One region of the Janthinobacterium sp. PAMC25594 genome, then DNA from elsewhere that is predicted to be linked to it. Evidence: predicted binding sites of a transcription regulator. Region 1 holds the regulator's gene; the other holds the start of a gene.

Region 1 (16,026 bases):
CTGGAAAACGTGATCAGCAATGAAATGCTGAAATACATCGGCTTGACCGATTCCCTGACGGGCGTCTATAACCGCCGCTATATCGACCGCCGGCTGCTGGAAGAAATCGCCCGCGCGCGGCGCCAGAATTATTGCATTTCGTGTATGTATATCGATATCGACCATTTTAAACGGGTCAATGACACCTATGGCCACCAGGGCGGCGATGAAGTGCTGCGCGAAGTGGCCACGCGCATCCGCACGGAATTGCGCCGCTCCGATGCGCTGGGCCGCTTCGGCGGCGAGGAATTCGTCGTCCTGCTGATCGATGCCGACCTCGACAGCGCGACCTTTGTTGCCGAACGCATCCGCGCCAGCATTGCCGGCACCATGTTTGACTTGCCGGGCAGCGCGCAAGCGTGGGTCAGCGTGTCGATCGGTGTGGCCAGCCTGGAAGCGGACGCGGCGCTGCTACCCATCGAAACGGTGGCGCAGCAGCTGGTGGCGCACGCCGACCAGGCCCTGTACCAGGCCAAGGCGGGCGGCCGCAACAAGGTCATCAGCTGGCAGGCGCAGATCGGCTGACTATTTCAATAATAACGTTTCGGCCTTGGCCACGGCATCGGCCGTGCCGCGCAGCACCACCACGTCGCCGCTGGCCAGCTGCGTCTCTGGCGTGATATCGAGGCGGCCGCGGCCGCGGCGGATGGCCGTGACAAACGCGCCGCAGCCGGCCACGTCGACCGTGCTTAACGGCAAGCCGACGCACTGCGCGCCCTCGCTGACGGTGACTGTATGCAGGCGTTCCAGCTCGGCATCGTCGCCCGCGTCGCTGGAGCCGTGGAAATAGCCGCGCAGGGACGCATAGCGTTCCTCGCGTGCCGCCTGCACCCGGTGCACCACGCGGCGCAGGGGCACGCCCATCATGATCAGCGCGTGCGAGGCGAGCATCAGGCTGCCTTCCATCAATTCCGGCACCACTTCGGCCGCGCCCGCTTTCTTCAACTGGTCGAGGTCGCTGTCGTCGTGGCTGCGCACGATGACGGGCAAGGTCGGCGCCATATCGTTGAGCAAATGCAGTAACTTCAGTGCCGAGGGCGTATTCGCATAGGTGATCACCACGGCGCTGGCCCGGTAGATACCGGCCGCGACCAGGCTTTCGCGCCGGCCCGCGTCGCCATACGAGACGTGGGCGCCAGCCAGCTGTGCTTCCTGCACCCGTTCCGGGTCCAGGTCCAGCGCGTGGTATTCGATCTTTTCTTCCGCCAGCAGGGTGGCCAGGCTTTGGCCGCTGCGCCCGAAGCCGGCGATCAGCACGTGTTTCTGCGACGCCATGGTGCGCGTGGCGATCTTGGTCAGTGCCAGCGATTGCATCATCCAGTCGTTGGCCGCCAGTTTCATGACGATGGCATCGGACTTGGCGATGAGGAAGGGCGCCACCAGCATCGACAGCACCATCGAGGCCAGCACTACCTGTACGACGAACGGGTCCATCAGCTTGATGCCGCCTGCCAGGTTCAGCAGCACGAAGCCGAATTCGCCCGCCTGCGCCAGCGCCAGGCCCGTGCGCAATGACACGCCCGTCGATGAGCCGAACAGCCTGGCCAGCCCTGCGATGAGGGCAAATTTCAGCAGCACGGGGCCGCACAACAGCAGCAAGACCAGCCACCAGTTATCGAGCACCACGCGGATGTTGAGCAGCATGCCGACGGTGATGAAGAACAGGCCCAGCAGCACATCGCGGAACGGTTTGATATCCTCTTCCACCTGGTGCTTGAATTCCGTCTCGGAAATGAGCATGCCGGCAACAAACGCCCCCAGGGCCAGCGACAGCCCCGCCCGTTCCGTGATCCAGGCCGCGCCCAGGGTGATCAGCAGCAGGTTGAGCATGAACAATTCCTGCGAGCGGCGCTTGGCGACGATGGTCAACCAGCCGCGCACCATCTTCTGGCCGATAAACAGCAGCAAGATCAGCACGACCAGGGCCTTGCCGCCGGCCCAGGCCAGGGTTTCGGCCAGGTTGTCGGAATCGCGCGTGAGGGCGGGAATCAGGATCAGCAGCGGTACCACGGCCAGGTCCTGGAACAGCAGAATGCCGATGATTTTGCGGCCGTGTTCGCTTTCGAGTTCCAGCCGTTCCGTGAGCATTTTCGAGACGATGGCCGTCGACGACATGGCCAGCGCGCCGCCCAGGGCGAAGGCGGCTTGCCAGCTCAGGTGGATGTAGGCGGACAGGTAGCGTCCGACGAACCAGCCGAAGACGACGGTGGCGATGATGGTGGTGACCACCTGCGCCATGCCAAGGCCGAAGACGATGCGCCGCATGGCGAGAAACTTGGGAAGTGAAAACTCGAGCCCGATGGAAAACATCAGGAAGACGACACCGAATTCGGCCAGGGTATGGCTCGCTTCGTTCTCGGCTGCCAGGCCCAGCGCGTGGGGGCCGATGACGATGCCGACGGCCAGGTAGCCCAGCATGGGCGGCAAGTGCAACATTCTGAAAGCGACCACGCCCAGCACGGCGCTGCCGAGTAACATCAGGGTCAGTTCAAGCGAGGAAAACATGGGTTGCCCGATGCGGTCAATGGAAATCGTTGTTTGTTGTGACTGGCAAGTTTTTTGCTTTCCTAATTCGTTTATACTTTGGGCATGAGTGTAACCCATGAAAAAACAATGCTGAAAGCTTTTGATCGAATTGACATGCAAGCGACGACCGAGCGCGCCGTCGCGCTGGCACGCACCACCTTGCAGATCGAGTCCGACGCCATCGTAGCGCTGCGCGCGCGCCTGGCCACGGACGACAGCGTGGGCCGCGCCGTGGCGATGTTGCTGCAATGCAAAGGGAGAGTCGTCGTCTCCGGCATCGGCAAGTCCGGCCATATCGCGCGCAAGATTGCCGCCACCCTCGCTTCCACCGGCACGCCGGCCCTGTTCGTGCATCCGGCCGAAGCGGCCCATGGTGACCTGGGCATGGTCACCTCGGACGATGCTTTTATTGCCATCTCGTACTCCGGCGAATCGGCGGAACTGATGGCCATCATGCCCGTCGTCAAGCGCATGGGCGGCGTGCTCATTTCCATGACGGGCAAACCGCATTCCAGCCTGGCCCAGCTGGCCGATGTGCACCTGGATATTTCTGTTGAGAAAGAAGCCTGTCCGCTGAATCTGGCGCCGACGGCCAGCACCACCGTCACCCTGGCCTTGGGCGATGCGATCGCCGTGGCCTTGCTCGACTTGCGCGGCTTCAAGGAAGAGGATTTCGCCCGTTCGCACCCGGGCGGCGCCCTGGGCCGCCGCCTGCTCACGCACGTGCATGACGTCATGCGCAGCGGCGAACGGGTGCCCAAGGTGCCCGTGGACGCTTCCTTGCTGCAGGCGCTGGAAGAAATGACGAAGAAGGGCATGGGCATGACGGCCGTCGTCGATGCGGATGACCGCCCCGTGGGCGTGTTTACGGATGGCGATTTGCGCCGCATGTTCGAGCGCGTGCAGGATTTCACGCAAGTGGCGATTCGCGACGTCATGCATGCGCAGCCGCGCAGCATCGCGCCCGAACGCCTGGCCGTCGATGCCGTGGCCGTGATGGAGCAGTTCCGCATCAACCAGATGCTGGTCGTCGATGCCGACGGCAAGCTGGTGGGCGCGCTGCATATCCATGATCTGACGCAAGCGAAGGTGATCTGATGGATAGCGTAGCGGACAACCTGGCGCGCGCGGCCAAGGTCAAACTGATGATCTTTGACGTCGATGGCGTGCTCACCGACGGCAGCCTGCATTTCGGCCCCGATGGCGAGATGATGAAAACGTTTAATGTGTATGATGGCCTGGGCATCAAGCTGCTGCAGGAATCGGGCGTGCAGACGGCCATCATCAGCGCGCGCCGCTCGGCCATCACGGCGCGCCGCGCGCAAGACCTGGGCATTACCCATGTGCACCAGGGCGGTCACGACAAGCTGACGCCGTTTCGCGAACTGCTGGCGCTGACGGGCTTGACGGAAGAGCAATGCGGCTATATCGGCGACGATGTCATCGATGCGCCCATCCTGCGCCGCGTGGGCTTTGCCGTCAGCGTGCCGGGCGGGCGTCCGGAAGCGCTGGACCTGGCGCACTATGTGACGCAGGCCGGCGGCGGCCGTGGCGCCGTGCGCGAGATCTGCGAATTCCTGCTGCGCGCCCAGGATAACTATGCGCGCGTCATGGCGCCGTTCCTGGAGTGAGGCGCATCGCCTCGCCGCCAGTGCGATTTGAAAGAGTGAAACCCTATGCGTAAGCCAGGAGGCGCCCATCGCTGGCGCATGATTTTTACCGTGCTGGGGGCCATCGTCTTTGCGCTGGCCAGCTTCTGGCTGCTGGAAGTGATGAACAAGAATGCCCAGAACATCACGGCCAGCAAGCATCTCGATGAGCCAGATTATTTCATCACCAATTTCAGCCTGGTGCGCATGGACTTGACGGGTAAACCCAGTTATATCGTCTCGGGCACCAAGCTCACGCATTACCCGCTCGACGATTCATCCGATATCGACCAGCCTTTCGTGCGCAAGCTGACGCCAGGCATGCCGCCGATGAACATGAATGCGGAACTGGCGCATATCGACCAGGACAATACCCGGCTGCAACTGTACCGCAAAGTCGTGATCGACCGCGTGGCCAGTCCGAAGGCGCATAACCTGACAGTCAGGACGGAAGCGCTGACGGTATTCCCGGATGAGGAAAGAATGGAAACGGACGTGCCTGTCGATATCCTGACGGGCGCCTCGCGCATCAATGGCATCGGCATGAAGGCCAATAACGCCACCGGCGTGGTGGAAGTGCAGAATGCGCTGCGCATGGTCCTCCCGCCGAAACCGCGCCCGGCCGCGGCGGCAAAATGACAGAATGAAACAAGGAAACCATACTATGAAGAATATCTTGCTGTTGACCGTATTTTCTCTGGCCGTGATGGGCGTGGCGCATGCCGAAAAGGCCGATTCCGAGAAGGAAGCCGTCATCACGGCACGTAGCGGCCACGTCGATGACGTCAAGCAGGTGCGTACCCTGACGGGCGATGTCGTGCTGGTCAAGGGTACCTTGACCATGAAGGCGGGCCGGGCCCTGATCACGGAAGACCCGCAAGGCTACCAGTTCATCACGTTCTGGGCCGATCCCGGCAAGCTGGCCACCTTCCGCCAGAAGCGCGATGGCGCGGGCGACCTGTGGGTCGAAGGCGAGGCGGAGCGCGTGGAATACGACAACAAGACGGAAGTGGTGAAACTGTTTTCCAAGGCCAAGCTGACGCGCCTGGAAGGCACGAAAGTGACCGACGTGGCCAACGGCGCCTTCATCTCGTATGACAGCCGCAAGGAAGTATTCAAAATGGAAAATTCCGACAGCGGCACCAGCACGCCGGATGGCGGCAGCGTGCGCATGGTGATCCAGCCGAAGCCCAAGACGCCGGCCACGCCCGCGCCAGGAAAGAACTAATGGACAATACACGTTGCGGCAGCACCCTGATCGTTCGCGGGCTGCAAAAAACCTATGGCAAGCGGCAAGTCGTGCATGATGTCTCGCTGCAAGTCGAATGCGGCGAAGTGGTGGGCTTGCTGGGCCCGAACGGCGCCGGCAAGACCACCTCGTTCTACATGATCGTCGGCCTGGTGCCGTCGGACGGCGGCAGCATCGATATCAGCGGCGTGGACATTTCCCGCCTGCCCATCCACCGCCGCGCGCAGATGGGCCTGTCGTATCTGCCGCAGGAAGCGTCCGTCTTCCGCAAGCTGACGGTGGAAGACAATATCCGCGCCGTGCTGGAAATCCAGACCGTCGAAGGCCGTCCCCTGAAGAAGGCCGAGATCGAAGAGCGCCTGGATAAATTGCTGGCCGACTTGCAAATTGAAAAGTTGCGCGAGAACCAGGCGCTGTCCCTGTCGGGCGGCGAGCGCCGCCGCGTGGAAATCGCCCGCGCGCTGGCCACCGACCCGCGTTTCGTGCTGCTCGACGAGCCGTTCGCCGGCGTCGATCCCATCGCCGTGATCGAGATCCAGCGCATCGTGCGCTTCTTGAAGGAGCGCAATATCGGCGTGCTGATCACCGATCATAATGTGCGCGAGACGCTGGGTATTTGCGACCGTGCCTACATCATCAACCAGGGCTCGGTGCTGGCGTCGGGACGCCCCGACGACATCATCGCGAACGAGTCGGTACGCCGGGTCTATCTGGGCGAACACTTCCGCATGTGAGCCAATGAAACAATCATTGCAGCTGCGCACCTCGCAGCACCTGGCACTGACGCCGCAGTTGCAGCAATCGATACGCCTGCTGCAATTGTCTACCCTGGAATTGCACCAGGAACTCGAGCAACTGCTGACGGACAATCCCTTGCTCGAGCGCCTCGACGATCCGCTCGACCGTTCGCTGCGCCTGCTGTCCGACGGGGCCCTGAGTTCCACGGCCGCGCCGGCCGAAGCGCCGCCCCAGCCGCCAGGCCAGGAGGCGCCCGCAGCGCCAGCCGAAGCGGAAACCTTTGACGGCGAGGCGGGTGACAGCCCGGCCGCCGCGGACGGCGGCGACAGCGACTGGAGCGAGGCGAGCCGGGGCAAGGCGCCCGACGACGAAGATTCGCGTCCGCAACTGGAGGCCCATCACTGCACCCTGCGCGAACACCTGATGGAGCAGATGCGCGTGACGGTGCTCGAATTGCGTGACCGCGCGCTGGTCGAGCTGATCATCGACGCGCTCGACGACAATGGCTACCTGGAAGAGTCACTCGACGACATCCTGGCGCGCCTGCCGGAAGAGCTGGAAATCGACGCCGACGAGATGCGCACGGCCTTGTCCCTGCTGCAAAGTTTCGATCCGCCGGGCGTGGGCGCGCGCAATGCATCCGAATGCCTGGCGTTGCAAATCAAGCGCTTGCCGCACGTCGCCATGGTGACGCGGCGCATGGCCCTCGTCATCGTGGAAAAGCACCTGGCCTGGTTTGCCCAGCGCGATTTCAACAAGCTGAAAAAAGCCCTCGATTGCGACGAGGAAGACTTGCGTGAAGCGCAGACGGTGATTCGCCAGTGTAATCCGCATCCGGGCGCCGTGTTTGCCTCGGACGTGTCCGATTACGTGGTGCCCGACGTCGTCGTCAAGCGCGCGCGCAATGGCTGGCAAGTCACCCTGAACAATGACGTCATGCCGCGCCTGCGCGTCAACGCCATGTACGCCAACCTGCTCAAGCAGGGCAAGGGCGAGGGCGCCATGGGTGCACAGTTGCAGGAAGCCAAGTGGCTGATCAAGAATATGCGCCAGCGCTTCGACACGATCCTGCGCGTGGCGCAGGCGATAGTAGAAAGACAAAAGAACTTTTTCTCGCATGGGGCCGTTGCCATGCGCCCCCTTGTGCTCCGTGAAATAGCTGATACACTGGGTTTACACGAGAGTACTATCTCGCGGGTAACAACTCAAAAGTACATGCTGACCCCGCACGGCATGTTCGAGTTGAAATATTTCTTTGGTAGCCACGTCGCCACCGAAGCGGGGGGCGAAGCGTCATCGACGGCGATACGGGCATTGATCGTGCAACTGACAGGAGCAGAAGACCCTAAAAATCCTTTATCCGACAGTAAGATTGCGGACATGCTGGGGGAACAAGGCATGGTGATTGCGCGACGTACTGTTGCCAAATACCGGGAAGCGTTGAAAATTCCGCCAGTGAGCCTGCGTAAGTGTTTGTAAGTTTTTTTCGGTTCCTCTGCGGGCCGGATAGGATGGACCGCACGAACCCGATCATCTTTAGGAGTGTGTATGAATCTCACCATCAGCGGACATCATCTCGAAGTGACACCAGCCATCCGTGAATACGTACAAACGAAGCTGGAGCGCGTGAAACGTCATTTCGATCAAGTTATCGATATCGCCGTGATTCTGACCGTGGATAACCTCAAAGAGAAAGAAAAACGTCAAAAGGCCGAAGTCAACCTGCGTCTGAGTGGCAAAACCGTCTATGTGGAAAGCCTGGCGCATGACCTGTATGCCGCAATCGATACCCTGATCGACAAGCTGGACAGGCAAGTGATGAAGTACAAAACCAAAGTGCAAGGGCACGGTAAAGAGGCGATCAAGCATCTGCCAGACAACTCGGAAGAAGAATTCGCCGCCGCCTAACTGGCCCGCGACTTTCAACCGGTTGTGATCAACTAAGGGCGCACATTGCGCCCTTTTTTGCGCCTGGACCTGTTGAACGCAATCTTCCCCGCACAGGCGCTAAGTAACCCCCAATAAATTATTGTGATTTCTGACTTCCATAACCGGCCCTCTGCGGCGTTGCCCGCTGCTAGCAGTGCTCGCACTGCGTCGCAGCGGGCGCCTTGCATAGCATCCGGTTCTGTTCGTCATAAATTCACAATAATTTCCTGAGGATTACTTAGAATGTTTGCACTTTCACTTCTTTCCTGCCTGCCATGAGCAACTTCGTCCAGACCTCCATTCGCCACCGCACCGGACACATCGTGCTCGACCGTCCGAAAGCCTTCAATTCCCTGTCGCTGGAGATGGTGCGCGCCCTGAGTGCCGTCTTGCTGGCCTGGCGCGACGATCCGCAGGTGGACGCCGTCGTGATCCGTTCCAGCAGCGAGAAAGCGCTGTGCGCCGGTGGCGATATCCGTTTCTTTTACGATGCGGGCCTGGCTACGCCGCAAGGCGGCAGCGCGTTGCTGGAAGACTTCTTTACGGAAGAATACGCGTTAAATCATGTGATTCACTTCTATCCGAAACCGTATATCGCCGTGATGGATGGCGTGGTGATGGGCGGCGGCATGGGCGTGGCGCAAGCGGGGCCAGGCAACCGCCTGCGCATCGTCACGGGCCGCACTCGCATGGCCATGCCGGAAGTCAATATCGGCCTGTTCCCGGACGTGGGCGGCAGCTATTTCCTGTCCCGCCTGGCGGGCCAGCTGGGTCTGTACCTGGGCTTGACAGGCCTGACGATCAACGCGGCCGATGCCCTGTACACGGGCCTGGCCGATGTGTACCTGCCCGAGGCGCACATGGGAGCGCTGCTGGCCCTGTTCGAATCGACGCCGGGAGAGGCCTTGCCGGTGGCCATCAAGGCCTTGGCGGCACCGTTCCACGCCGAGGCGGGTATTTCTCCTCTGGCCGCGGCGCGCGCGGCGCTGGACCGCCACTTCAGCGCCCCTTCGGTGGCCGCCATCATGGTGTCGCTGGCGCAGGACGACAGCGCGTTCGCGGCGAAGGCCCTGGCGGCCATGCGCCTGCGTTCGCCCTTGATGATGTCGGTGACCCTGGAATTACTGCGGCGCGGTGCCCACCTGGGCGTGGCCGATTGCCTGCGCCTGGAGCGCAGCGTGGTGCGCCACAATTTCGCGCATGGCGAAGTGCTCGAAGGCGTGCGCGCGCTGGTGGTCGACAAGGACAATGCGCCGCGCTGGAACCCCGCCAGCCTGGACGAGGTCGATGCAGCCATGGTGGCGCGTTTCTTTGCGCCCGTCTGGCCGGCGTCAGCGCATCCGCTGCGCCACCTGGATTAACTAAGAGCGCTCGCGATGGCGCAGCACGACTCTTTCGTTGGGGCCGAAGTATTGCGCCAGCCGTTCCGCCATGTACACGGAGCGGTGCTGGCCGCCCGTGCAACCGAGCGCCACCGTCAGATAGCTGCGGTTGTCGGATTTGAATGACGGCAACCACTTCTCGATGAAGGCGCGGATGTCGGCCAGCAGTTCCAGCGCGCTTGGCTGCGCGTCGAGGAAGGCGATCACGGGCGCATCGCGTCCGTCGAGCGGACGCAGCGCCAGGTCGTAATAGGGATTCGGCAAGGCCCGCACGTCGAAGACAAAATCGGCGTCCAGCGGCACGCCCAGTTTGAAGGCGAACGATTCGAAGAACAAGGTCAGCGGCGCGCGTTCGGAGGCGACGATATCCTTGATCCAGGCGCGCAATTTATTGGCGCTCAGTTCCGAGGTGTCGATCACATGGCCCAATTGCTCGATGGCCGACAGGCGCTCGCGTTCTTCCGAGATGCATTCGATCAGGGTGCGGCGGCTGGCCGGGTTCTGGTTCGGACGCAATTCGTGCGACAGCGGATGGCTGCGCCGCGTTTCCGAGAAGCGCGCCACCAGCGAATGCGTGGTGGCCGTGAGGAACATCACCTTGACGTCGTGTCCCTGGTCGCGCAGCAGGGCCACATTGTGCGGCAGGCTGGCCAGCGACTCGGCACTGCGTGCATCGACGGCGACGGCCAGTTGCGGTGTGCCTTCGTCAAGCAAGGTTTGCACCAGGCTAGGCAGCAAGGCCGGCGGCAGGTTGTCGACACAATAGTAGCCGGTATCTTCCAGCACATTGAGCGCGACGGATTTGCCGGAGCCGGATATTCCGGTGATAAGGACGATATGCATACGTCGATCATACAATAAAGATCGACGTTGCGCTCCCGAGGCAATTAGCTTTACAAATTATTGCAATTTCATATGTGTATTTCGTAGGTCGGCTTAGCGCAAAGCGGTGCAGCAGGGAATTCACGCAGCATGGCTGCGTGCCTGCGTAACGGTCCTCGCTTGCAAGCGATGGCTCCTGCCGACACCCGCTAACAATGTCGTCGGATTACGCGGGGCTTTGCCCCACCTCGGCGGCCCCGCTAATCCGACCTTGTATTATTCCCCTCATGCCGTTCGTGGTATTGCGAACGGCATCGACCGCTGTCAAAATCTTGGTAGGCATATCAAGACCGGGTAACTGGATGCCGTATCCGCCCTTAGGCCCCGAGCCAGCTCCGTAGATCTCGCACCAGTTACCCATCCTCCATGTCAAGATCGGACAGTATCTTTGGCACCGGCATGCCGGTTAGCCCGCATTTGCAAGGTAGATCGCAAGAGGAACACAGCATGTTTAATTTAGGAATCGACGTTGCCAAGGCCAAGCTCGACTGCGCGCTGCGCCTACCCAACGGCAAGCATCGTAACAAGGTTGTCGAGAACAACCACACAGGATTCACTGCACTCAACGCATGGCTGCTGAAGCACGCTGCCGGCAACCCCAGGGTGTGCATGGAAGCGACTGGCACCTATTGGGAAGGGGTGGCCGAATATCTCGCTGGACTTGGCATGGTGGTCAGTGTCATCAATCCGGCCCAGATCAAGGCCTTCGGCGCTTCGCGCCTGGTGCGCACCAAGACCGACAAGGTCGACGCACAACTGATCGCCGACTTCGCCCACGAACGCCAGCCAGAGCCCTGGCTGGCGCCATCGCCCGCCGAGCAATCGCTGCGCGCGTTGGTGCTGCGCCTGGATGCCCTGCAGGCGATGCGCCTGCAGGAAAGCAACCGGCTTGAAGTCGCGCGCGCGGCGGTACGCCAGGGTATCGCGGATCATATTGCCTGGCTCGACGCCGAGATCAAGGCGCTGATCCTGGCGATCCGCCGCCATATCGATGACGACCCGGATTTACGCGACAAGCGCGAACTGCTCGATAGCATCCCTGGCCTGGGCGAGCGGACGATTCCGGTACTGCTGTCCTACTACGCCAATCCGGACCGCTTCGACAGCGCCAAGCAGGCGGTAGCGTTTGCGGGACTCGACCCGCGCCAGCACGAGTCGGGTTCCAGCGTGCGTGGCAAGCCACGCATGTCGAAGGTTGGCCACAGCTTCCTGCGCAAGGCACTGTACATGCCGGCCATGGTGGCAGTCCATAAGACGCCTTGGGGCAAGCGCTTCGGTCAGCGCCTGCGTGACGCCGGCAAGGCGCCCAAGCTGATCATCGGCGCCATGATGCGCAAGCTGGTGCATGTGGCATTTGGTGTGCTCAGGTCGGGAAAAATATTTGATCCGGCCTTGCATGCCGCTTGACGGGGATAACAGTATCTACGTTGTTAATCGCCACTCATTGCCAATCTCTGCCGTTCCATGAACTCCTGCAAGGTATCGATGCCGCGCAGTTGCAGAATCGTGTTGCGCACGGCCGCTTCCAGCAGCACGGCGATGTTGCGGCCGGCGGCGACGGGGATGACAACTTTGCGCACGGGCAAGCCGAGCACGTCCTCCGTGGGGAACAGGAAGGGCAGGCGCTCGACTTCTTCCTCCAGCGCGTTGCGGCGCACCAGGTGCACGATCAGTTTCAAACGCATCTTGCGGCGCACGGCCGTTTCGCCAAAGATGGCCTTGATGTCGAGCAAGCCCAGGCCCCGTACTTCCAGCAGGTTTTGCAGCAGGGGCGGGCAGCGGCCTTCGATCATGTTGGGTGCGATGCGCGAGAATTCCACGGCGTCATCGGCCACCAGGCCGTGACTGCGCGAAATCAGTTCCAGGCCCAGCTCGCTCTTGCCCAGGCCCGAATCGCCCGTGATCAGCACGCCCACGCCCAGCACGTCCATGAACACGCCATGCATGATGATGCGCTGCGCCAACTTTTTCGACAGGTAGACGCGCAGGAAGTCGATCACTTGCGCGGCCGGCAGCGGGGTCGAGAACAGGGGAATGTTTTGCTCGTCGCAGATGGCGAGGATGTCGGGCGGCGTTTCCAGCCCTTGCGCGATGATCAGCGCGGGCGGACCGCCGGCGATCAGCTCGCCGATCACGTGGGTGCGCGTGTTGACCTTCAGGCGCTGATAATAATTGATTTCCTGGTGACCGAAGACCTGGATGCGGCCCGGATGGATCAGGTTCAAGTGGCCCACCTGGTCGGCGGCCGACGAGACGTCGCCCGAGATCAGGCGTTCGCCGCCGGGAAAACCGGCGAACCAGCCCAGTTGCAGACTTTCACGATTATCGTCGTACAGGCGTTGTATCGTCAGCGGCGTTTGCAACATGGCAGTCTTCTTCAGGAGTGGAGGAATACCTGAAGTTTAACCCGCCGCTTGCAGACTGGGTTGCCAATTGACGATGCGCGAATGCACGGATTTCGGTTCCGGATCCGTGGCCAGCGCCGTGCGGAAGGCATCGTCGGAAAACATTTCAGCGATTTCCGACAAAATTTCCAGATGTTGCTGGGTGACATGATCGGGAATCAGCAGGAAGAACAGCAGATTGACGGGCTTGCCATCGGGCGACTCGAACGGAATCGGCTCGGCCAGGCGCACGAAGGCGCCCAGCGGCGCTTTCAGGGTCTTGCTGCCTTTGACTCTGCCATGCGGCACGGCTACGCCATGGCCCAGGCCTGTCGAGCCCAGGCGTTCGCGGGCAAACAGATTGTCCGAAACGGTAGAGCGGGCGATGCCGTAATTGTTTTCGAAGATCAGGCCGGCTTGCTCGAAAGCGCGCTTTTTACTGGAGACTTCCAGGTCCAGCAGGACGTTTTCGAGGGATAATATTTTGCTAAGATTAGTCATGACACTCAATGAAATGGTGCAATGCGCAGAGGGCTTGCGAGCCGAATTATAGGCCTGTTTCCGCGGCCTGTAACGCCAATTCTCAACAGTATACGCCCGCTGCGGGCGCAGTGGGCGCTACAGCCCATGTAGCCATCATTTTAGCAAAAAAATAACATCGGGGTGTATCGGCTATTTCTTGATTAAAAACACGCGGCGAACAGATTTTTCCGCCGCCGAATGCCGATTTTCCGATTTTTCAGCGTCTTTGACATGCACTAGGGCACTACTGCAACGTTGTTTTAAAACACAGCCAACATTCCTGTTGGCATGATTTCAAGGTATTGCGCGGTGTTGCTTTGGATTACTGGCGCGCATTGCGCAGATTGCCCGGCATCGTGCCCGTGCTGTAGTTGCTGCGCCACGGATTGATATCGAGCCCGCCGCGGCGCGTATAGCGCGCATACACGGACAGTTTTTGCGGCTTGCACTGGCGCAAGATATCGACAAAGATGCGCTCCACGCATTGCTCATGGAATTCATTGTGCTCGCGGAAACCGATCAGGTAGCGCAGCAGGCTTTCCTGGTCGATTTGCGGTCCCGCATACGCGATCTGCACGCTGCCCCAGTCGGGCTGGCCCGTCACCAGGCAATTTGATTTGAGCAGGTGCGAGACGAGTTTTTCTTCCACCGGTGCTTCATCGAGCGCCGCCTTCAACAGCAGCGGCGACGGCGTGTATTGCGTGATTTCCAGGTCCAGGCGGTCCAGCAGCACGCCGTCGAATTCACCCATTTTCAGCTTGCCGAAGTCTTCCTGCAAGGTCAGTTCCACTTGCACGGGCGCGCCAAAGCCGTTCGACAAATCCTGCTTGAGCAGGGCCAGCAGGGCATCCGGGCTGTCCAGTTTGGTCTGGTTGAACGAGTTCAGGTAGAGCTTGAACGATTTCGATTCGATGATGTTGGGCGAATCGGCCGGCGCGCTGACCTTGGCAATGGCCACCTGCGGCTTGCCGCGCTGGTTCAGCCACGACAGTTCGTACGCGTTCCAGATATCGAGGCCGAAAAACGGTAACGTACCGTGCAGCTCCAGCTCGTCGCGCTTGCCCTGGCGCGGAATCGGAAACAGCAATTCCGGTGCGTAATCGGTACGGTAGGCGGAGCTTTTGCCCAGGGGAGATTGTTCGGCGAGGTCGTTGGTGGTGGTCATGGTGATGGCGTGAATTCAGTCAAGCACGCATGGTAGCCTATTTCAACCCAACAGCGACGGCTGGGGTCGGACCCTCAGGGGGAATACGGCCCAATGGGACGTATTCCGATCGCGAAGCGACTGACCCCTTCTTTTACCCCAAAAACAGCTTATACACAGGATTGCTGCTCTCATCCCAGTAACGATAGCCGAGGGTATCGAGGAAGCGGGCGAATTCTCCCATCTCGTCGGGCGGCACTTGCAGGCCCACCAGGATGCGGCCCACGTCGCCGCCCTGGCTGCGGTAATGGCACAGGGAAATATTCCAGTTCGGCGCCATGCTGTCGAGGAAGCGCATCAGCGCACCGGGGCGCTCGGGGAACTCAAAGCGGTACAGCAGCTCGTCCTGCGCCAGGCGGCTCTTGCCGCCCACCAGATGGCGGATGTGCGACTTGGCCAGCTCGTCGTGCGTCAGGTCCAGCGTCTTGAATTCATGCTCCTCGAATTTCTTCGCCATCGCCCCGGATTCATGCCGGTCGGCAATCTGGATGCCGACGAACACATGCGCGGCTTTTTCATCGCTGATGCGGTAGTTAAATTCCGTCACGTTGCGCGCGCCGATGAGCGAGCAGAAACGTTTGAAGCTGCCCCGCTGTTCGCGCATGGTGACGGCAAACACGGCTTCGCGGAACTCGCCCAGCTCGGCACGCTCGGCAACGAAGCGCAGGCGGTCGAAATTCATGTTGGCGCCGCAGGCGATGGTGACCAGCGTCTGGTTGACGATGGGGTGCTTGCTCAGGCTGGCCCGCTCCACGTAGGCCTTGGCACCCGCGATGGCCAGCGCGCCGGCCGGTTCCAGAATGGAGCGCGTATCCGTAAACACATCCTTGATGGCGGCGCAGATGGCGTCCGTGTCGACGATGATGATGTCATCCACATATTGCTGCGCCAGGCGGAAGGTTTCCTCGCCCACCAGGCGCACGGCCGTGCCGTCCGAAAACAGGCCCACGTCGGGCAGGGTCACCCGTTCGCCCGCTTTCAGCGAGCGCGCCATGGCGTCCGAATCGACCGTTTGCACGCCGATGATCTTGATGTCGGGGCGAATCTGTTTCACGTACGCAGCCACGCCGGCGATCAGGCCGCCGCCGCCGATGGCGACGAAGATGGCGTGGATGGGACCGGAATGCTGGCGCAGGATTTCCATGCCGATCGTGCCCTGGCCGGCGATCACGTCCGGATCGTCGAACGGGTGCACGAAGGTCAGCTTCTGTTCTTTTTCCAGGGTCAGCGCGTGGTTGTAGGCGTCCGTGTAGGACTCGCCGTGCAGCACGATTTCCACATGCACGCCGCCGCGCGCCTTGACGGCGTCGATCTTGACGGGGGGCGTGGTGGTGGGCATGACGATGACGGCACGGCAGCCCATGCGCGCGGCCGACAGGGCCACGCCTTGGGCATGGTTGCCGGCCGAGGCGCAAATGACGCCGCGCTTGCGTTCCGCATCGCTGAGCTGGGCCATCTTGTTGTAGGCGCCGCGAATCTTGAAGCTGAACACGCTCTGCATGTCTTCGCGCTTGAAGTAAAT
Region 2 (16,026 bases), 2.9 Mb from region 1:
GGGCGAGGGCGACGAGCGCCAGCTGGCCAATTTGCTGACGGAACAGATCGAGTTTGCCAATGTCATCGTCCTCAACAAGGTCGATATGGTGGCGGCGGACGAGCGCCTGCGCGTGCTGGCCGTTTTAAAAGCTCTCAATCCCGGCGCGCGCATCATCGAAACCAACCAGTCCATCGTGCCGCTCGATGCCATCCTGGGCACGCACTTGTTCGACCTGGAGCAGGCGGCCGCCATGCCGGGCTGGGCCCGGGAGCTGGCCGGTGTGCACACGCCGGAAACGGAAACGTATGGCATCAGCAGCTTCGTCTACCGGGCCAGGGAACCGTTCCACGCGCAGCGCCTGCATGACTATATTTCGCAGCCGATTCCCGGCGTGGTGCGCAGCAAGGGATATTTCTGGCTGGCCAGCCGCCCCGAATGGGTAGCCAGCCTGTCCGGCGCTGGCAAGCTGATGAATATCGAACCCGTGGGTCTGTGGTGGGCGTCCGTGCCGAAGGACCGCTGGCCCACGGATGCCGCCTCGCTGGCGGAAGTCAAGGCGGGCTGGAGCGAAACATATGGCGACCGCTACCAAGAGCTCGTCTTCATTGGCCAGGACATGAACCAGGCCGCCATCGAGGCGGACTTGAAAAAATGTCAATTGAACTATACAGAAACGCGCCAGGGCATGGCCGCCTGGCGCCAGCTGCCCGACCCGTTTCCCGAATGGCAGCGCATGGAAGAACTCGAAGACTAACCTTGAACAGGAATACGCCATGACAGAACTGATCCCCGTCACCATCATCACGGGTTTTCTCGGCAGCGGGAAAACCACCTTGCTCAAGCGCATATTGCAGGGCGATCACGGCGTGCGCATCGCCGTGATCGAAAATGAATTCGCCGCCGAAAGCATCGATCATGGCTTGCTGGTGCAGGACAGCGACGAGCAGATCGTGGAAATGAACAATGGCTGCATCTGCTGCAGCGTGCGCGGCGACTTGATCCGCATCCTGGGCGAGCTGCACGCGAAACGCGCGGCGGGGACGATCGCGTTTGACCACGTGATCATCGAAACGACGGGCCTGGCCGCGCCGGGGCCCGTGGCGCAAACCTTTTTTGCGGAACCGTCCGTCAGCGAGTACTACCTGCTCGACGCGATATTAACCGTGGTCGATGCGCGCCATGCGCAGCAGCAATTGACGGCGCACAGGGAAGCGCAGGAGCAGGTGGGCTTTGCCGACCGCATCCTGCTGTCGAAGACGGACCTGGTCGGCAAGGACGCGCTGGCCGCGCTGCGCCAGCGGCTGGTCGCCATCAATGGCCGCGCCGGCATACAGAAAGTACGCTTCGGCAATGTGCCGCTGCGCGACATCCTGAACATCCGCGGTTTCAATGTGAACTCCATCGTCGAACTGGAGCCGGATTTCCTCGGGGAATTGGGTCACCGCCATGGTGACGGCGTGCAATCGTTCGTCTACCACCAGTCCCGGCCCCTCGATTTGCTGCAGGTGGAAAACTTTCTTGATGCCGTGGTGCAGCTGTTCGGCAGCCAGCTGATGCGCTACAAGGGCATTTTGTACGTGGCCGACTTGCCATGCCGCGCCGTGTTCCAGGGCGTGCACATGCTGATGGGCTCGGAACTGGGCGCGCCGTGGCGCGACGATGAGCCGCGCGCCAGCAAGATGATCTTCATCGGCCGCGACTTGCCGCAGGAGATGCTGATCCGGGGCCTGGACCGCTGCGCGACTGCGGCGGCGGCATGAGCGTGGAAGCGGGCTTGCCCACTCTCGCCATCCGCGTGCGTGCATGGAGAAAGGGTGTGGGTATAATGGGAAAAAACTCCCGAGTCCTCCCATGCCCGCACTCGATATCGTCATCCGCCTGTTGACGCCAGCCGACACCGCCGCCTTTTGCGCGCTGCGCCTGCGCGCCATCCTTGATTCGCCCAGCTCGTTTTCCTCGTCGCGCGAGGATGAACTGGCGCGCACGCCGGAAGAACACGCGCAGCGCATCGCCGGCGCCCTGCAACGGGGCTTTGGCGCCTTCGATGGCGCGCGCCTGGTCGGTTTTGCCGGCTTGCGGCGCGAGCCGTTGCGCCAGCTGTGGCACAAGGCCTTGCTGTGGGGCGTCTTCGTCGATGCGCCTCAGCGGGGGAAAGGCGTGGCGCGGCGTCTCGTCAACGCCTGCATCGAACAGGCCGAGACGGACCCCGCCATCATGCAAGTGCATTTGAGCGTGAATGCGGAACACAATGCCGCCTTGGGCCTGTATGAATCCTTGGGATTTATCGCGTATGGCACGGAACCGCGCTCGATGCGCGTGGGCGACTTGTTTTACGACGAGCATCACCTGGCGTTGCTTCTCAAGTGATACCTTCAGGTGATGTCTTTTTGAAAATTACTTGCAGCGCGGGCACAGGCCCTTGATCAAATAATCGACTTCGCCGCCGCTGAAACCTTCCGGCAAGAGCACGGGCGGCGGCAGCTTGACTTCATTGAAGCAGGTGACGTTGGCGCACTTGGTGCACTGGAAATGCGCGTGTTCGTGCGCCTGGTGGCCGGCGCCCGCGCTGAAGCGCCACACCTGGTCGGTGCCCGCGATGCGGTGCACGAGTTCATTTTCCGTCAGCCATTCCAGCACCCGGTACAGGGTGACGGAATCGATATCGCTGTCCTGCGACAACGCTTGCTGGATTTCATGGTGCGTCAGCGAACGGCTTTGCGCCATTAAAAAGTCGAGCACCTTCACGCGCGTCTTGGTGACGCGGGCGTTGGTGTTGCGGATCAGCGATTCGGCGTGCGGTGTAGAAGATGATGTCAACATGATAAGCCTGCTTGCGGGGGATCGGCTGGCGGCGTCATCGCCGTGCCCGTTGCCACCCTATGGGCCGTATCTTAGCATGCGTGCCGCACCGGATGAAACGCTGTCATGGTTTGAACGTCCAATAGCGGCCGGCGGCCGTATCGACGGGGTCGAGAAAGCGCTGGTCGGCGCGCGCCTGGTTACGTATCAGATAAAACATGTCGGACAGGGCCGAGCGCTTTTCCGCAAAGTACGAGTGCTTCATGAAGCTCGTGTCGACCCCGGTGGCATCGATGGTTTCCACGCCCGCCACGATCAGCATGCCGGCACCGCTGTCGCCCGCGCGCGGGTAGCTGTGCACGGCTTTCGAGGCGGCCAGCGCCAGGTCTTGCGACGAGGCATACAAAGTGACGGGATTGCGCGCGTGGGCCAGTTTTGGCGCGATATCATGCTTGAAGATGGCGGCGTCGATATCGGGCGCGGACAGGATGAGCTCCGTGATCTTTTGCGCCAGCTGCGGCTGCGCGGCCAGCAAGTCGGCCACGGCCCGCGCCAGCCCGCGGCTGCCCATGCTGTGGCCCACCAGATACACTTGCGCCGCTTCCGTGCTGGCGAGAAAGTCGGCCAGAAAGGCCGTGATGTGGGGCGTGCTCCATTCGATATTGTTTTCATCGATGGTGTAGCCGGCCAGGTCGCCATGCGACGGCCAGCTGTAGAACACGGGCGCGCCGTCGAAGCCGAGGTCGTAGGCCATCTGTCCCGTGCGCCGCGCCGCATCCTCAAAACTCACATTGTAGCCGTGCACAAAGACAAACGCGCTCTTGCCGGCCGAGGCGCGGATCTGCGTTTTGAGTGCTGCAAAGAAGTTGTCGCGGTCCTGCACCTCGGCCGACAGCAGCACCACGTGCTTGGCCGGGTCGTCGCGAAATTCCAGGCGCCACAGCGATGGCGATTCCAGCTGGCCCATGCGGTGGTCGCGGGGGATGCTGATGTCGCAGCTGCCATAGCTGAGCGGCCCATTGCCTCCCATGATGTTGCGTTCGCCGCTGAAGCGCTGCGCCGGCGGCTTGCCCACGTCGCGCTGGCGGTCCGTGGCGAAATACACTTTGACCACCGCATAGTTCGACACGACGGCGCTCTTGTCGGCCGGGGCGGGCGCCGTTGCCACTTCAGGCAGAGGTGAAGGCGGGCGCTGCAGCGCATCGAGCAAGCCTTGCGCGGCAAACAGGGTTTCCATGTCGTCCGGCACGTTTGCCGTGGACAGGGCGGCCGACAGTGCCAGTTGCAGCTGAGTATTGCCAGGCTCGGCCTCCAGCGCGGCGATGGCGGCCAGGATGGCGGCGGCGCTGTCGAACTTGGCGATGGCCAGCTTGAGCCGTTCATAGTGGCTGGCGACGGCTTCAGGCGCGTGGCCGGGCGCGCCATGTTCGATGGCCGCCACGACGGCGGAAGTGATCAAGTCCATGCGCCACCTGCCTTTCAGGTCAATCTGGATTGAATGTCAACTCATATTGCCATAAAAGCACGTGCAAGGCGATTTGTCCAGCGCCTTGCGCAGCGGTGGCGTCACCGGTCAATGCTGCTTGTCGTCGCTGAACTGCTGCGCCAAGGATTGCAGGGGCGCCACGGTCAGGCCGCCGCGGCTCACGTGCTCGGGGATGGCCACGCACACGGGCTTGCTGTGCATGTTGGCCGACGACAACACGTTCGTCGTGGTTTCCGGCGCCGCATTCCACACGGGATCGACGATGCCTTCAAACACATGTTTCAATTGTTCGCCCCAGGTGTCGCGGATCATGCGGAAATACTGGTTCTTTTCATCGATGGTGACGAAGCGCGTGACGGCCAGGCTGCCCGTCTCGTAGACGAGCAGATCGAGCGGCAAGCCGACGGAAATGTTCGAGCGCAAGGTGGAATCCATGGAGATCAGCGCGCACTTGGCCGCTTCATCGAGACGCGTATGCGGGTTGATGACCCTGTCGATGATGGGCTTGCCATACTTCGCTTCGCCGATCTGGAAGTACGTGTTTTCATCGTGCGATTCGATGAAATTGCCGGCCGAATACACCTGGAACAATCGGCAGCGCTCGGCGCCTATCTGGCCGCCCAGGATAATGCTGACATTGAAATCGATGCCGCAGTCGGCCAGGGCCTTCGCTTCGCGCAGGTGCACGGTGCGCACGGCGTCACCCACGATGCGCGCCGCGTCGTACATGCTGGCCACGTTCCAGATGCTGCGTCCATCCGCATCCACGTGTTCCGAGACGATCTGGCGGATCGCTTGCGAGATCGACAAGTTGCCGGCCGTCATCAGGACCAGCATGCGGTCGCCCGGGTTCTCGAACACGCTCATCTTGCGGAAGGTGCCCACCTGGTCCACGCCGGCATTGGTGCGGGAGTCGGACAGGAAGACCAGGCCTTCGTTGAGGCGCATGCCTATGCAATAAGTCATCGTCGTAAATCAAGTCAAAAGGGGGAGCATTCTACACCAGCCGGGCCGGGCCACCTGCTGGCAAGGCCCGGCCAGCCTCATTCTTGCCACTAGACGGGCACGATCTGCACGTCCACGTGCAGGGTTTCCGTGCCGCCACCCTGGCGCACGCCGCGCACGGGCGCCGCCGAATCATAGTCGCGCCCGATGGCCAGGCGGCAATACGCATCCGTCATCAGCCGCGCATGCGTGACGTCGATGCTGACCCAGCCCGCGAAATCCGTGTCTTCCGTCCACGCATCGACCCAGGCATGGCTGGCCGCATGGCCCGTCGTGCCCGGATCGATGTAGCCGGACACATAGCGGGCCGGGATGCCCCAGGCGTGGCAGCAGGCCAAAAACAGGTGCGCGTGGTCCTGGCACACGCCGCGCCCCAGAGCCAGGGCGTCGCCGGCCGTGGTGGTGACCATGGTGGCGCCACTTTCATACGCCACCTTGCCGACGATATTTTCCGCCAGACGCAGCAGATGGCCCGTGCCGGCCGTCACACGGCGGTCCGGCAGGCTGGCGGCCGCCAGGTCCACAATGGCGGGGTTCGCCTGCGTCAGGGCCGTCGGCATGGTAAACAACAGTGGCGACAGGGTATCGATCAGGTTCAGCCGTCCCTTGTGCGGATAGATGGTGTCCACCACGCCATGCGCCACCAGGCTCAGCGACTGATGGCTGCCATTGATCGTCAGCATGTGCGACAGATTGCCGTAGGCATCCGTGTAGGCGTGGCAGCGGCCCGGCGTGGTGATTTGCCAGGAGAGTGCCCGCTGCTGCGGCTCGATACGCGGCGTCAGGTGCAGCTGCTGTATCGTGTAGGCCAGCGGCGCGCTATAGGCGTAATGGGTTTCGTGGCGGATGGTGAGCTGCATCAGGCCGCCAGGGGAACGAGGAAGTCGCGGCTGACGCGGTTGCCCAGCTCATAGATGTTTTCCAGAAACTCCGTCAGGGTATGGTGCAAACCGGCCTTCATGATGTCGTCGATATGGCCGAATTTCAGCTCCGCATGCAATTTCCCGGCAAAACGCTCCGTATCGGCCGACACATCATTGCGGATATGTTTCAAATTTTCCACCACGTCATCCATGCAGGCCAGCAAGGACCTGGGCATGTCGCCGCGCAGCATCAGCAATTGCGCCACCCGTTCCGGGGTGATCACGTCGCGGTACACCTTGCGGTAGATTTCGAAGCCGGACACCGAGCGCAGCAGGGCCGCCCAGTAGTAAAAGTCGCGCTGGGTGATGTCTTTCGACGTGTCGCGCGCGCCGTGGAACTTCACGTCGAGGATGCGCGCCGTGTTGTCGGCCCGTTCCAGAAAAGTGCCGAGGCGGATGAAGTGGATCGCTTCGTCCTTGAGCATGGTGCCCAAAGTCACGCCGCGCGACAGGTGCGAGCGGTACTTGACCCATTCGAAGAAGGCGCTGGGGTCCGTTTCCAGCAGATTGCTTTTCAAACGTTTCTGCATGTCGAGCCAGGTGGCGTTCTGGATTTCCCACACTTCCGTCGTCAGGGTACCCCGCACGGCGCGGGCGTTTTCACGCGCGCCCGTCAGGCAGGCGAGGATCGAGGACGGGTTGTTCGGGTCGCGCACCATGAAGTCGAGCACGTCGCGCGTGTGGAAGCGCCCATATTTGTGGTCGTACGCGCTTTGCAGCTCGGAAATACCCAGGGTGGCGCGCCAGCCCTGTTCCGCATCGTGCTCGGACTGGGGCAGCATGGACGTTTGCATGTTGACGTCGAGCATGCGCGCCGTGTTTTCCGCCCGCTCCGTGTAGCGGGCCATCCAGAACAAATGATCGGCAGTGCGGCTCAGCATGTTTTCTCTCCTGCAAAAGCGGATGTCTCTTCCAGTACCCAGGTATCCTTGGTGCCGCCCCCTTGCGAGGAGTTGACCACCAGCGAGCCTTGGCCCAGCGCCACGCGGGTCAGGCCACCGGGCACCATGGAAATCGTCTTGCCAGACAGCACGAACGGACGCAGATCGATGTGGCGCGGCGCGATGCCGGCGTCCACGTAGGTGGGGCAGGCGGACAGGGCCAGGGTCGGCTGGGCGATGTAGCCGCCCCGATTGGCCAGCAGGCGCTGGCGGAAATCCTCGATCTGCGCCAGGCTGGATGCCGGCCCCACCAGCATGCCGTAGCCGCCCGCGCCATGCACTTCCTTGACGACGAGTTTCGCCAGGTTCGCCAGCACGTAGGACAGGTCGGCGCTCTTGCGGCACTGGTAGGTTGGCACGTTGTTGAGTATCGGTTCCTGCGACAGATAAAACTTGATCATGTCGGGCACGAAAGGGTAGATCGACTTGTCGTCGGCCACGCCCGTGCCGATGGCGTTCGCCAGGGTCACCCTGCCGGCGCGGTACACGGACAGCAGGCCCGGCACGCCCAGCGAGGAATCGGAGCGGAAGGCCAGCGGGTCGAGGAAATCGTCGTCGACCCTGCGATAAATCACGTCGACTCTCTTCGGCCCGCGCGTGGTGCGCATGTAAACAGAGTTGTCGTTGACAAACAGATCCTTGCCCTCGACCAGTTCCACGCCCATTTGCTGGGCCAGGAACGCGTGTTCGAAGTAGGCGGAGTTGTACATGCCCGGCGTCATGACGACGACGGTGGGGTCATCGACGCCCATCGGTGCGACGGAGCGCAGGTTGTCGAGCAGCATGTCCGGGTAATGGTCGACGGGGGCGATGCGGTTGCGGGCGAACAATTCCGGGAACAGCCGCATCATCATCTTGCGGTCTTCCAGCATGTAGGACACGCCGGACGGGACCCGCAGATTGTCTTCCAGTACATAGAATTCGCCCTGGCCCGCGCGCACGATGTCGACGCCCGCGATGTGCGCATAAATGTCGGAGGCGACGGCGATGCCCTGCATTTCCGGGCGGTACTGGGCATTCTTGTAGATTTGCTCGGCGGGAATGATACCCGCCTTGATGATGTTTTGCTCATGATAAATATCATGAATGAACATGTTCAAGGCTTGCACGCGCTGCACCAGGCCCGTCTGCATCTGCGCCCATTCGGCGGCGGGGATGATGCGGGGGATGGTGTCGAACGGAATCAGGCGTTCCGTGCCGGCATCGTCGCCATACACGGCGAACGTGATGCCCACGCGGCGGAAGGTCAGGTCGGCTTCGGCCCGCTTGCGGGCGATGGTCTCGGGCGATTGCTGTGCCAGCCAGTTGTCGAATTCACGATAGTGTTCACGTACCTTGCTGTCCGTCCCCACCTCATCCGCAGTCATTTCATTGAAAAAATTTGCCATGTTGTGATTTCCCTTGAGCCGTGTCTGTGTATAGCTCAGCAGGAAACGTGCCAACAGGACGGGCGCGAACAGGTGTAAAGATGACCACTTTTGTGGCGCCTTCGCACCGCTTTGGTGCGTCAGGTATCACTGTTGGGGGCGCCGGCGGGCGGGACGAAGGGGCGGCAATCGACGGGCACGTCGAAGATGAAGCTGGTGCCCGTTTCCGGCGCGCTGTCGACGGCGATGCTGCCGCCGTGGCTTTCGGCCACGTTTTGCACGAAGGGCAGGCCGATGCCCCAGCCCGGCGCTGGGTTGTCGTTCTCGCGGCGCAGGTAGTCGAAGATGCGTTCCGCCTGGGCCGGCGCGATGGCGTGGCCGCCGTTGTGGACGGTGAGGATCAGGCGTTCGTGCACGGCCTCCACGTGCACATTGACGGGCGCGTCGTCGCCGTACTTGAGGGCATTGCTGAGCAGGTTTTCCAGCGCGCGCCGCAGCGAGTTCTCGCACCACCAGCCGGTGACGGATTGCCCGCTGACCTGGCATTTGCCGGGCCGCTGCAGGTTGACCTGGCCGGCCACGGCGTGCACCAGGGGCAGCACGTCGAACTGGCTCAGCGCCAGCGGCAGCCGCTGGCCCCGGTGGTAGCTGAGGCTATCGAGCAATTCTTCGATCATGCTGTCGAGCCGTTTGCTGTGCTCGGCAATCTTGTGCGCCAGCAAGACCACCCGTTCCGGGTCCGCTGGCCGCAGCAGCAACTGGGCGCTGGTGCTGATCACGGCCAGCGGGTTGCGCATGTCGTGCGACAGGCCGGCCGCGATGCGGCGCCGGAAGCCTTCATGCATGCTGGTAAATTCGCGTATCGATTCGCGGATGCCCACGTCGATCGATGCATTGATCACCTGCCAATCCTTGCGGCGCAGGGTGATGCCGGACGCATGCGCGACGGCGGCGAAGCAGTCGCGGAAGATCTGGTATTCCTGGATCACCTGTTCCGGCCCGTAATTGGTCATGCGCGCCCGTTCATTGCCATGCACGGCGGGCACGTTGCTGTTGCTGGCCGCGTTCTCGCGCGGGTGGCCCGGCGTGAGGGCTTCGGCCAGGTTGTCGAAAAAGGCGGGCAAGGTATTGATGAGTATGGGCGTGAGCAACTGGTCGGCGCCGCGCACGCTGGCGCGCACGCGCAGTTCCCACGCGTTGAGGACGGCGTCGCGCATGGCAAAGAGGCGCTGCGCGCGCGCCAGCGGATGGCGCGCGCTGGCCTGGCGACCCGCATGATGATCCGTGACAATATTCACCTGAACTCCCTGACAGCAATGGCTATGCTCATCATAGTATGCGCCTAATCCGCCGTCAGGAAAATGCCTTATTGACCAGTGTCGGCCTGCCGCAAGGCCGCATACAGGCGGGAAAGCGAGGCTGACCATTCGGCCAGCGAAAAGTTCTGTGGGTCGTCATGACCGTTCGCAAAGCCCGTATCGAGCACGGCGTGGAAGGCGGGGATCAGCCACGTGCCCTTGCGCACGCTGGCGGCGATATACAGCAGGGCCAGCCTGTCGTACTGCGCGGGCGTAAAGCCGGGATCGGGCGCCAGCCCATCGTTGCCCTTGCCGCCGCCGGGCACGGAATGGCGCGGCTGCACCAGTTCCATGTGCAGGAACAGGCCCGTCAGCGACGGCTTGTCCTTTTCCAGCTTGCTGGCATAGCCGGGCGTGCCAAAGTCGCGCACGGCCAGGGAATCGCCGAGTCGGTTCACGTAGACATGGCCTTTCGGCCCGCCACCGAGCGCCGGATTGCGCAAGCTGAAATCGTTGAAATCCCAGCTGGCGTCGTTGATGTGGTCGGGAATGGATTCCGCCAGGAAATTCGGGTAGCTGGTGTCGTGGATGACGAAATAGCGGGCCATGGGCGCCGCCAGCCGACCCACGGCGCGCGACAATGGCGCGTCGATTGGGCCGCCCACGTCCGCTTCGCTGATCGATTGCTGCGCCAGCCAGGCGCGCAGGCGGGCCGGGGCGACGTCCGTGCGCTGGCCGATGCGGGCGGCGAGAAAGTCCGGCAGCGGGGCGCTGTCGCCCAGGCGCGCATACAGTTTCACGGGGCGCAGCAGACACGTGGCTTGCGCCCGCGCATCGCCCTTGAAGCCGCTTTTCCAGGCGGCGTAGGGGCAGGCCGCCTGTTTTTGGGCGGCGACGGGCAGGGACGTGCAGAGCAATAACAGGAGGGCTGGGAGTTTCATGCGGGCATTGTCGCCCAAATCCGCCGTTGGCACAGGCGCGCACGCGAAGCTGCCCAGGGAAGGGGCTGCTTCGCGCAGGCTGACTTAAAACGCCACGCTGCCCGAGACGACGACGGTACGCGGCGCGGCCAGCACCAAGGAGCCGATGTTGAAGGACGACACGGCCGACGACCAGTAATTGCGGTCCGTCACGTTGTCGACGCGGGCGCGCAAGGTCACGTCATGGCCCGCCACCTGCGTCAGGTAGCGCGCGCCGATGTCGAGACGGGTCCACGATGGCAGTTGCTTGCTGTTGGCCAGGTCCGCATATTGCGTCGAGGTGTAGATGGTGCGGGCGTTCAGGCTCAGGCCTGGCGCGCCGGGCACGTCCCATTCGCCGCCCACGCTCACCTGCGTTTGCGGCGCGCCGATGGGGCGCTTGCCATTGTTGGCGGCCACGTCGGTCTTGCTTTGCTGCGCATCGAGCCACGTCAAACCGCCCAGCAGGCGCACGCCCTGCATCGGCGTGCCGAAAATCGACAATTCCAGGCCCCGGTTGCGCTGCTCGCCAGCCAGTTCGGCCCGCGTGCCGATCACGGCCAGCAAAGGCTTGGCCGTGGTGAACAGGGCGGCGCTCATGCCCAGCTTGCCGCCGTCATACTTGACGCCGACTTCCTTTTGCTTCGATTTGTACGGCGCAAACACCTCGCCCATGTTGTCGACATTGAGCCGCTGGCCGTTTTCCTCGTAGGTACCGCTGGCAGCCGGTCCCTTGACCAGCGCCTCGATGTAGTTGGCGTACAGCGACACGTTCTTGCTGGTCTTGAAGACGATGCCCGCCACGGGCGTCGTGGCGCTCTCGTCATAGGCCTTGCCTTGCAGCACCGAGGTGTTGTAGTCGTAACCGGCATCCTTGATCTGCTGGCGGCGCAAGCCCACGGTCAGCAGCAGCTGGTCGTCGAGGAAGGCCATGGTGTCGGCCAGGGCGTAGCTGCTGAGGATGGTTTTCTGGGTCACCCGCGGGTCGCTCATGATGCCGCCCGTGTACGGTGTTGCCGGCGCGGCCACATCGACGGGCGCGTAGATATTGGTGGCGAAGGTATTGCCGATGGCATAGGCATTCTTCGCTTCATTCCAATGCCCGGACCAGCTGGCCACCAGCGTGTGCCGGACGGCGCCCGTCTGGAGCTTGCCGCGCACGCCCAGTTCGCCCGTGCGGATTTCTTGCTTGCGAGCATTGTCAAAGCGCGACACCGTGGCATCGCCATTGACCGAGGTCAAGGAAGGCTCGGCCAGGCTATTGGCTTCCCTGGTCGAACGGGAGCCGAAGGCGGCCCAGGCCACGACATCCCTGGCGAGGTCCACTTCGGCGCGCGCCGTGCCGAACACGTCGTGCTCCTTCGAATAGCTCCACGGCTGGGCGAAGTTCTTCGCGGCATCGGGCGCGGATGGCAGCGCGGCCACGCCGCCGATGGCGACGGATGGACGCGGCGACGTCAAATCGAAGTTCTGGTAGCCGGCGTCGGCCGACAGCCGGTAGTTACCGCCGCGATAGTCGAGACCGACGGAAAACATGCCCACGTCGTGGTCTTCGCGCTTGATGCCGGTCTCGCCCTGGCGTCTGGCGGCGTTCACGCGCACGCCGAATTCCTGCTTGTCGCCGAAGCGGCGCGCCACGTCGATGGCCGCATAGGCATGGCCGCCCGATTCCACGCCCACCGTCAGTTCCGTCAGTGGCGCGTTACCGGCGCGCTTGGGCATCAGGTTGATGGCGCCGCCGATGCCGCTGCCGCCCGGCGCCGCACCGTTGAGGAAGGCGCTGGCACCACGGAACACTTCCACTCTTTCCAACAGTTCCGGCGACACATATTGGCGGGGCAAGACGCCGTACAGGCCGTTATACGCCACATCATCGGAATCGAGCGCGAAGCCGCGGATCACATACACTTCCTGGAAATTGCCATAGCCGCGCGACATGCGCACTGCCGGATCGCTCTGCAGCAAGTCGCCCACGCTACGCGCTTGTTGGTCGGCAATGAATTGCTGCGTGTAACTGGTGCTGCCGAATGGCGAGTCCATCATGTCCACGGCACCGAGGATGCCCATGCGCCCGCCGCGCGCCACCTGGCCGCCCGCATACGCCTTCGACAAGCCTTCCGCCGACGCGTCGGCCGAGGCGCTCACGACCACTGTGGGCATGGTTTGCGCGCCGCTGTCTGCCGACGTGTTCTGGGCGTGGGCGGCGGTGCTGGCCAGCAGGAAGGCGGCCAGGGCGAACGGAGTAGGGGCGAGGCGGAAAGTGCGCATGGTGTTATCTGGATATTAATGAGAATGATTATCATTATATTCCAGCATGGCCCGCTGCGTGGGAAAGTGTGAGAATGTCATAAATAAAGTCGCCATTCGTACAACACACGGCAAGCCAGGGCACTGGAATCTGGCGGGAAAAGGCGCGCCAGCCGGTACCTTGTGGATTTATTAATGCCTACGGTCAAGTTTCGCTAAAATACGCCATCGCGCCCGGCGCCCACAGGAAACCGCATGCCATTGCTCCGTCATCTACCGTCCGTCTCCATGCGCCTGCGGGATGGCCTGAGCCTGAAAGGCGCGGCCGTCGCGCTGATCCTGGCCATGCATGTGCTGGGCCTGTATTTCCTGCTCTTGCCGGCGCGGCAACTCAAGCAATACACGGAAGTGGCTTTCATGACCCTGCTGCCGTCCCGTCCGATGCCGCAGACGCCGCCGATGGCCTTGCCGCTGCCCATGCCGGCTCGCTTGCCGCGCGCGCGGGCCAGTGCGCCGCCTGTCATCCTTGCGCCACCGGCCGTCGCTGCGGAAAGCATCACCGTGCCCGCCGAAGAATTGCCCGCCGCGCCGTCCACCGCCGACTTGCGCACGCGCGCCCGGCTGGCGGCGGGGGCCGCCGACAAGGCCTTGCGTGGCGAACTGAAACAAGACCAGCCTTGGCTGGCCGCAGCCGAACTCAAGAGCGAAAGCAGCTTCCAGAAACTGGTCGCCTCCGCCTGGCGCGGCGGCCCCGTCATCCGCGTGGAGGAATACCTGACGGCCGATGGCCGGCCCGCCACGCGCGTCGTCAGCGCCGTCGGCGCCACGTGCTATGGCATGGATGCGAACCCGGGCGCGGGCGCCGATCCGTTCAAGACGGGCGGCAAGGTCAAACGCGTGCCTTGCCCGGGTTGAGGCGATCTGACAATCGTTGTGGCGGTGCTTGTCGGCTTACGCCCTGCGGGCTAAGCCGACCTACGCATGGCGTAAGGGTGATACATGCCAGGAGATCGCGTGCCGGACCGCGCTCTAGCTGCGTAGGTCAGATTAGCGCAGCGTAATCTGACAGGCTGCGGGCGGCGCTTGTCGGCTTACGCCCTGCGGGCTAAGCCGACCTACGATTGAATCGGGTAGTCCCACGCAGGAAAAGACCGTGCGGCGGGCAGGGTTTTAGGGGCGGTAACAGGCGATGCCATCCCCGGCCATGCGTCAAATATGCTAAGTTGCGTCTGCAATTCATGTGACACGACCCAGGACGCCCATGCCCCCCGAACTCCTCATCCTCGCTCCCAGCCCTTCGGCTGCCGTCAACGCGCAGCTGGACCAGCAATATACGTGTCATCACGCCTGGCAAGTGCCGGCGGACGAGCGCCACGCCTGGCTGGCCGAGCGGGCGCCGGCCATCCGCGCCGTCGTCACGACGGGTGCGCTGGGCTTGAACGCCGCCGACATGGCCTTGCTGCCCTCTTTGGAAATCGTCGCCGTCAACGGCGTGGGTCTCGACGGCGTGGCGCTCGACCAGGCGCGCGAGCGGGGCATCGCCGTCACCACCACGCCGAACGTGCTGACCGATGACGTTGCCGACGTGGCGCTGGCCTTGCTGCTGGCCAGCGCGCGGCATATCGTGGCGCTCGACCGTTTCGTACGCGATGGCGGCTGGGAACGGCGCGAGGCCATCGCCCCCGCGTCCAGCCTGCGCGGCAAGACGGCCGGCATCTTCGGCTTCGGCCAGATCGGCCAAGCCATCGCGCTGCGCCTGGCCGCCTTCGGCGTCCACGTCCGTTACTTCCAGCCCCGCGTCATCACGGCCACATCCGTGCCGCGCGCGGAGTCCTTGCTGGCCCTGGCGCAGGAAAGCGATTACCTGATAGTTTGCGCGCCGGGCACGCCGACCACGCGCCAGAGCATCGACCGCACGGTGCTCGACGCGCTCGGTCCGCAAGGCACCCTGATCAATATCGCCCGTGGCGCGCTGATCGATGAAGTGGCCCTGATCGCCGCCTTGCAGGATGGCCATCTGGGCGCGGCCGGTCTCGACGTATTCGCGGACGAGCCGCGCGTGCCAAACGCCTTGCGCGCCTTGCCGAACGTCGTGCTCACGCCGCACGTGGGCAGCCTGACCGTGGAAACGCGCCATGCAATGGGGCAACTGGTGGTCGATAACCTGGCGGCGCACTTTGCCGGCTTGCCCCTCTTGACGCCAGTGAAATTGTAAATACCCCCGATTGATCGGTTTACTCGTATGAATGAAAGAGATTTATGGAATTGAGAAAATCGCTGTTGCGCACGCGCGGCGGGCAAGACAGCGGCAAGGTGGGCATGATCGAGCTGTTCTTCGACCTGGTGTTCGTGTTTGCTGTCACGCAACTGTCGCACGGCTTGCTGGCGCATTTGAGCGCCATGGGCTGGCTGCAGACGGGCTTGCTGCTGATGGCCGTCTGGTGGGTGTGGATTTTTACCTCGTGGATCACGAACTGGCTCGACCCCGAGCGCATTCCCGTGCGCATCAGCCTGTTTGCGCTGATGCTGGGCGGCCTCATCATGTCGGCCTCGATACCGGAAGCGTTCGGCACGCGGGGCCTGGGCTTTGCGCTCGCCTATGTCGCCATGCAGGTGGGCCGCCCCCTGTTCGCCTGGTGGGCCGTGCGCCATGAAGCACTGGCGCGCCGCCGCAATTTCCAGCGCATCACGCTGTGGGCCGTGCTGTCCGGCATTTTCTGGATCGCCGGCGGCATCGCGTCGCCCGAACAGCGCATCTTCTGGTGGGCCGCGGCCTTGCTGATCGATTTGGCGGGACCATGGATGCTGTTCGGCATGCCCGGTCTGGGCCGCTCGACGATAGCCGACTGGGACGTCGACGGCAGCCACATGGCCGAACGCTGCGGCCTGTTCGTCATCATCGCCCTCGGTGAATCCCTGCTGGTGACGGGCGCCACCTTTGCGGGCCTGGAATGGACAGCCGGCAACTGGCTGGGCTTTTTGTCGGCCCTGGTCGGCAGCATCGCCATGTGGTGGATTT

Evidence for each region. The regulator sigma-54, encoded in region 1, starts transcription at its own class of promoters, with help from an activator protein. The targets are predictions, from matches to a motif close to TGGCANGNAANCTGCTTT.
Region 2: a site for sigma-54 is predicted at 8,560-8,577, ahead of KY494_RS02590 (circularly permuted type 2 ATP-grasp protein). Genes of this name have one in related genera too.

Annotation. Positions count from the first base shown of each region.
Region 1 covers NZ_CP080377.1:3,437,698-3,453,723, reverse strand. The annotation lists gene KY494_RS15510 (diguanylate cyclase) at 1-564, shown strand, start outside; gene KY494_RS15505 (monovalent cation:proton antiporter family protein) at 565-2,544, opposite strand; gene KY494_RS15500 (SIS domain-containing protein) at 2,629-3,663, shown strand; gene KY494_RS15495 (HAD family hydrolase) at 3,663-4,196, shown strand; gene lptC (LPS export ABC transporter periplasmic protein LptC) at 4,242-4,853, shown strand; gene lptA (lipopolysaccharide transport periplasmic protein LptA) at 4,879-5,442, shown strand; gene lptB (LPS export ABC transporter ATP-binding protein) at 5,442-6,197, shown strand; gene KY494_RS15475 (RNA polymerase factor sigma-54) at 6,202-7,680, shown strand; gene hpf (ribosome hibernation-promoting factor, HPF/YfiA family) at 7,750-8,109, shown strand; gene KY494_RS15465 (3-hydroxyisobutyryl-CoA hydrolase) at 8,406-9,491, shown strand; gene rapZ (RNase adapter RapZ) at 9,492-10,355, opposite strand; gene KY494_RS15455 (IS110 family transposase) at 10,794-11,801, shown strand; gene hprK (HPr(Ser) kinase/phosphatase) at 11,825-12,760, opposite strand; gene KY494_RS15445 (PTS sugar transporter subunit IIA) at 12,797-13,279, opposite strand; gene queF (NADPH-dependent 7-cyano-7-deazaguanine reductase QueF) at 13,623-14,465, opposite strand; gene ilvA (threonine ammonia-lyase, biosynthetic) at 14,599-16,026, opposite strand, start outside.
Region 2 covers NZ_CP080377.1:575,020-591,045, forward strand. The annotation lists gene zigA (zinc metallochaperone GTPase ZigA) at 1-736, shown strand, start outside; gene KY494_RS02555 (GTP-binding protein) at 756-1,742, shown strand; gene KY494_RS02560 (GNAT family N-acetyltransferase) at 1,834-2,349, shown strand; gene KY494_RS02565 (Fur family transcriptional regulator) at 2,377-2,802, opposite strand; gene KY494_RS02570 (alpha/beta hydrolase) at 2,906-4,246, opposite strand; gene KY494_RS02575 (peptidase) at 4,355-5,233, opposite strand; gene KY494_RS02580 (transglutaminase family protein) at 5,323-6,132, opposite strand; gene KY494_RS02585 (alpha-E domain-containing protein) at 6,132-7,076, opposite strand; gene KY494_RS02590 (circularly permuted type 2 ATP-grasp protein) at 7,070-8,524, opposite strand; gene KY494_RS02595 (sensor histidine kinase KdpD) at 8,644-9,801, opposite strand; gene KY494_RS02600 (hypothetical protein) at 9,870-10,742, opposite strand; gene KY494_RS02605 (TonB-dependent siderophore receptor) at 10,827-13,028, opposite strand; gene KY494_RS02610 (hypothetical protein) at 13,263-13,922, shown strand; gene KY494_RS02615 (2-hydroxyacid dehydrogenase) at 14,269-15,222, shown strand; gene KY494_RS02620 (low temperature requirement protein A) at 15,273-16,026, shown strand, end outside.